2 linked regions of the Hoeflea algicola genome follow. The protein of the gene in region 2 binds, or shares a complex with, the protein of the main gene of each other region. Links are inferred from orthologs where the notes say so. Each region holds a gene or a part of one and is shown on either strand. Other genes may lie near its edges.

Region 1 (2,883 bases), 1.2 Mb from region 2 along the record:
GTCGTCCTTGGACCGGCTTGAGAAGATCGCGCTCAATAACTCCAGTTGCGCGCCTTGGAAATCAGGAAATCCCGGAAGGCCTTGAGTTTGGCCGCGTTCTTGATTTCCTGGGGGTAGCAGAAATAGGTGTCGAAGGTGGGAATGTCGGCCGGAATATCGAGTTTGACCAGCGCTAGGTCGCGGCTGACCATATAATCGGGCAGCAGCGATATTCCGGTGCCGTTGAGGGTGGCACGGCGCACCGCCGGCATGTTGTTGATCTGCAAATGCGCCATCCGGGGATTTTCCGGGCTGCGGCCGGCAATCTCCAGCCAGTTGACGTCGCGCAGGTAGTTTGGCGCCGGTTCGCCAAAGGTGACAATGCGGTGATGGTCCAGATCGTCGAGCGTCTTCGGCTCGCCATGTCGGGCGATGTAGGAAGGTGCAGCATAGATATGGAAATGCACCGTGAACAACCGGCGCTGGATCAGGTCCGGTTGTTGCGGTTGGCGCAGGCGGATGGCGCAATCGGCCATGCGCATGTTGACATCGAGCTCGTCGTTGTCGAGCAGCAATTGCACCTGGACGTCGGGATAGAGATCAAGAAACTCCTGCACCTTCTCGGTCAGCCAGCTCTGGCCAAACCCGACAGTGGTGGTGACCCTGAGCTTGCCCGAGGGCAACTCGCGGGTTTCGGTCAGCCGGCTTTTCACCGACTCCAGTTTCATCAGCACCTCGTGGGCCGTCTGGTAGAGGATCTCGCCCTGTTCCGACAGGATCAGGCCGCGGGCATGGCGATGGAACAGCTTGGCGCCGATATCCATTTCCAACGCCGAAACCTGGCGGCTGATGGCCGATTGTGACATGTGCAGCTTTTCTGCCGCATGGGTGAAGGAGCCTGCCTCCGCGGCAGCGTGAAATATGCGCAGTTTATCCCAATCGAGCGGCATGTTACTCACAATTCCCCCCGGCCGTGTTTGTTGCGGCCTTATTATTTTGCCGGTTTTCCGGCTTCATTGCGGCGCGTGGCCGCCTATTCGGCGGCTTCGGCGTGTCTGACCTGGCCGGCGAGATAGCGTTCCGCTTCAAGTGCGGCCATGCATCCCATGCCGGCGGCGGTGACCGCCTGCCGATAAATGTCGTCGGTGACGTCGCCTGCGGCAAAAACCCCGGGCACATCGGTGGCCGTCGAATCCGGCGCGGTCCACAAATAGCCGTTCGGCTTGTGCTTGAGCTTGTCCTTGAACAGGCTGACAGCGGGCGCGTGACCGATGGCGACGAAGATGCCATCGATCGGCATGTCGGTGATCTCGCCGGTCTTGCGGTTTTTCAACCGGGCACCATTGACGGAAGCCGGCATCGGCGGTTGCGCCGGTGCGCCGAGATATTCGATCACCTCGGTATCCCAGATGATGTCGACGTTGGGCTTGTCGAACAGCCGCTGTTGCAGGATCTTTTCGGCACGGAAACTGTCGCGCCGGTGAACCACGGTCACCTGGCTTGCCAGATTGGAGAGATACAACGCTTCCTCGACAGCGGAGTTGCCGCCGCCGACCACGATCACATGCTTGCCGCGGTAGAAAAATCCGTCGCAGGTGGCGCAGGCGGAGACGCCGAATCCCATGAACTGCTTTTCGGTCGGGATTTCCAGCCACTTGGCCTGCGCTCCGGTGGCGATAATCAACGCGTCACAGGTCCACACCGCGCCCGAGTCCGTGTTCACGGTAAACGGCCGCTGGGTCATCTCGACCTCGGTGACCAGATCGTTGACGATTTCGGCGCCGACATGTTCGGCCTGTTTGAGCATCTGCTCCATCATCCACGGGCCCTGCACCGGCTCGGCATAGCCGGGATAGTTTTCCACGTCGGTGGTGATCATCAGTTGTCCGCCCTGTTCCATGCCGGCAATCAGCACCGGTTCGAGCATGGCGCGGGCTGCGTAAATCGCGGCAGTGTAGCCCGCCGGGCCTGAGCCGATAATAAGAACGGGAACGTGACGGCTGGACATGGGACAATCCTGAAAATAGTTGAAGACAGCCAAATTGAGCCAAGTCTTGCGACGCATCAAATCCGAAAGCTGGCCAATCCGCAACACGCAGCAAAGCGCGCGTCGGTCAAAGTGTCATTTAGGTATGGGCACGGTGCGGTTTCAAGCACAACAATGTGGTTACGCACAGAACATCGCGCTTTCACCCCCGCCTGAGGCTTTACAGCAGCACTACCGTGGCGCAATAAAGTTTCGCAAGCAGGGCGCCTATCGGCAAGATTCGGTACCGGGTCAACCCTCAATCCGGGTATCAAACGGGAATGGATCAATGACGATCAAGGCTGAACTCGATACGATTGACATCAAGATCCTGCGCGAGCTTCAGGCCGACGGGCGGATCACCAATGTCGATCTGTCCGAGCGGGTCGGCATTTCTGCACCGCCCTGCCTGAGGCGGGTGCGTAAACTGGAACAGGCCGGCATCATCCGCGGCTACCGGGCGCTGCTCAATGCACCGAGTCTCGGTTTTGACCTGGTGGCGTTCTGCATGGTCGGCCTCAAGCATCAGTCCGACGCCAATCTCAAGGCGTTCGCGGCGATGACCAATGAATGGCCGATCGTGCGAGAAACCTGGATGGTGTCGGGTGAATCGGATTTCCTGCTGCATTGCGTGGCGCGCAATCTGACGCATTTTCAGGATTTCGTGATCGAGCAACTCACCGCCACCGATAATGTCGACACGGTGCGCACCATGTTGACCATCCGTCAGGTCAAGGATGACGGGCTGGTGGCGCTGTAGGGCGTTTCAGCACGGTCTGCCGTTCAGGCTTGCTGCCAAAGATCCTCATAAACCTTGTTGATGGCTTCAGCTTCGGCGGCGACGCTGAACTGGTCAACGGCTGTGGCACGGGCCGCAA
Region 2 (2,822 bases):
GGCGGATCACGCGGCTGCTCGAGCGGCTCGGCAATCCGCACCACAGGCTGCCACCGATCATCCACATTGCCGGCACCAACGGCAAGGGTTCAACCAGCGCATTCTGCCGGGCAATCCTGGAGGCGCAGGGGCTGAAGGTGCATGTCCATACCTCGCCACACTTGGTCAACTGGCACGAGCGGTTTCGCCTCGGCGCAGAGGGTGGCGGCCGGCTTGCCGATGACGAAGTACTGGCCGATGCGGTGCGGCGGGTGGCAGTCGCCAATCAGGGCGAAATGATCACCGTGTTCGAGATCCTGACGGCGGTGATGTTCGTGCTGTTTTCCGAACACCCTGCGGATGCCGCCATCATCGAGGTGGGCCTCGGCGGCCGGTTTGACGCCACCAATGTGATCGAACGGCCGGCAGTGGCGGTGATCATGTCGATTTCGCTCGATCACCAGGCCTATCTGGGCGACCGGGTGGAACTGATCGCCGCTGAAAAGGCCGGCATTCTCAAGCCCGCGGTGCCGGTGGTGATCGGCGCACAACCGGAAGAGGCAGCGCGCGAGGTGCTGACCGGTATCGCCGCACGGCTTCGCTGTCCGCTCAATCTGTTTGGGCAGGATTTCTTCGCGCATGAGGAAAACGGCCGGCTGGTCTATCAGGATGAGGAGGAACTCATCGACCTGCCGCTACCGAGACTTGCCGGCCGGCACCAGCAGGCCAATGCAGCGGCGGCGATCCGCGCGTTGAAGGCGGCCGGCTTTGTCCTAGATGAACAGGCGATTGCCGCAGGGCTGACCAATGTCACCTGGCCGGGACGGTTGGAACGGCTGGCTCCGGGGCTGATTGCCCAGGACGCCATGGACGGGCTCGAAATCTGGATCGACGGCGGCCACAACCCCGGCGCCGGGCGGGTCATCGCCGAAGCCATGGCCAATCTCGAGGAACGTGACCCCCGGCCGCTGTATTTGATCACCGGAATGATCAACACCAAGGATCCAATTGGCTATTTCCACGCCTTCGCCGGCATGGTCCGGCACGTGTTTACGATTCCTGTGCCGGATTCAGAAGCTGGACTTGACCCGGAAGTTCTGGCCGACATCGCCGACGAGGCCGGACTGACCGCGGAAGCTGCCGATGACGTGGAAACCGCGATTTCCGCCATCTGCACCACCACCAATCGGCTGGAACCACCGCCGCGGATCCTGATCGGTGGCTCGCTCTATTTGCTGGGCGACGTTCTGAGACAAAACGGCACCCCGCCGGATTGAGAATTACATCCGTATCCCGCGCATAAAAAACCCGCCCGGTTGCCCGGGCGGGTTTTGACATAATTATTGTGGCGCGAAGAATTTACGCGACGGCGCTGGAAATCCAGTTCGACAGCGCGGTCTTCGGCGAAGCGCCAACCTTGATGTCGGCGACTGCACCGCCCTTGAACATTGCCAGCGTCGGGATTGAGCGGACGCCGAACTGCGAAGCAAGCTCAGGATTCTCGTCGATGTTGAGCTTGACGACCTTTACCTTGTCGCCCATTTCGTTGGAAATTTCCTCAAGGCTGGGCGCGATCATCTTGCACGGGCCGCACCATTCGGCCCAGAAGTCGACGACAACCGGAACAGTGGATTCGAGCACTTCGCTCTGAAAATTGGTGGCGTCTACTTTCATGGTTGCCATGCTGGGCACTCCTTTGGTGACTGCTTCAGGGCGCTGCGCATCGAACCAGATGCAAACAGGCAGCTCTTGCGTGTTAAATCTGCGCATCAGGCTTTCCGGATAACCGACTCGGTCGTTCCGTCCAATGCTGTGGCTGGCCATAATGTGATGATTCGGCCATGGGTATTCAAGGCTTTTCGCGCGCCATCACCGAGCCGTGATCATAGGGCGCGGGGGCTCTATCTGCGACAGACCCCATGAATGGGGTAAATTTGACCATTCAGCACAGAATCTAGACCTGTTTTGCAGAGCCACCCGGTTGCCAGCCCTGCAGCCGGGCCATCGCGGCATCGAGCGTTGCGGCCTCGATTTCGACCAGACGCGGAGCCGAGACATAGACCAGTGCAGCGTCAATCCGCCGATCCGGATAAAGCGGCGCCAGAAGCGCGCGATAGATCGCCAATTGCGCCACGTGCCCCTGCGGTGCTGGCTCACCGGGCGCAGGCGCCAGACCGGTCTTGTAGTCAATGATCAGCACCCGGTCATCGCTCACCGCGATACGGTCGATGCGGCCGGAGACCGCGCGGTCCTCGCCGCCGATGCGCAGGGTACCCATCACCGAGACCTCGGCTTCGCCCGGTGCATCGAACACCGGGGAAAAACGCGGGTCGCCAATCACGGCCAGAATCTGGGCTTCGATCAGACCGGCCTCCGTGCGATCCGGGCCCGGCAATGCGCGGGCAAGATAGCGTCTGAGCGCAGCCTGTCGTTCATCGGCCGCAATCGACGGCAACACCTGCAAGAGACGGTGGATCAGGCTACCGCGCGCCAGCGCCAGGCCAGAATGGGCGGGTTGGTCGGCAAACGGTGACCGCGTCGTCACCTCGGCGCTGTCTTCGAGCACGGCGCTGACGCCCGATGGCGCCAATGGCCGGGGCAGGCGCAACGGTGGCGGCAAGGGCGTAGATGGAATCTCCAGCACCGGCGCGAGGGGCTTTGCCTGATCCTGCTCGGGACTTGCTTCGGCGGCGTCCCCGGTCCGGTTTTTGCAACCTGAGGACTGAAAAAGGCCCGCTATCGGTCTGGCGCTCGACTTCCGAGACGACAAAATCACCATCATCAGTATGAGCCAGCCCTTCGGCGACCATCGAATGCCAGGTCGCGGTCTTGACCTCGCGCAG

What was found. Proteins that work in one complex are often made in the same cells at the same time.
Region 1: the proteins of trxA (region 2) and trxB are in contact, whole or in part, in a crystal structure (PDB 1F6M), measured with the Escherichia coli proteins. The link is inferred for Hoeflea algicola from one-to-one orthologs.

Annotation. Positions count from the first base shown.
Region 1 is NZ_JAOVZR010000001.1:1,971,334-1,974,216, reverse strand. Bases 1-2,814 are described here. They hold trxB (thioredoxin-disulfide reductase), read right to left. Parts: upstream 1,988-2,814; coding sequence 1,013-1,987; downstream 1-1,012. Other genes in these bases: OEG84_RS09680 (glycosyltransferase family 4 protein), read right to left, coding at 2,789-2,814; OEG84_RS09685 (Lrp/AsnC family transcriptional regulator), read left to right, coding at 2,295-2,765; OEG84_RS09695 (LysR family transcriptional regulator), read right to left, coding at 33-929. Outside these bases: more of OEG84_RS09680, read right to left, coding at 2,815-2,883.
Region 2 is NZ_JAOVZR010000001.1:3,182,685-3,185,506, reverse strand. Bases 1-2,753 are described here. They hold trxA (thioredoxin), read right to left. Parts: upstream 1,663-2,753; coding sequence 1,339-1,662; downstream 1-1,338. Other genes in these bases: addA (double-strand break repair helicase AddA), read right to left, coding at 2,460-2,753; OEG84_RS15630 (PD-(D/E)XK nuclease family protein), read right to left, coding at 1,934-2,545; OEG84_RS15640 (bifunctional folylpolyglutamate synthase/dihydrofolate synthase), read left to right, coding at 1-1,256. In the rest of the region: more of addA, read right to left, coding at 2,754-2,822. UniProt on the Escherichia coli protein: Participates in various redox reactions through the reversible oxidation of its active center dithiol to a disulfide and catalyzes dithiol-disulfide exchange reactions.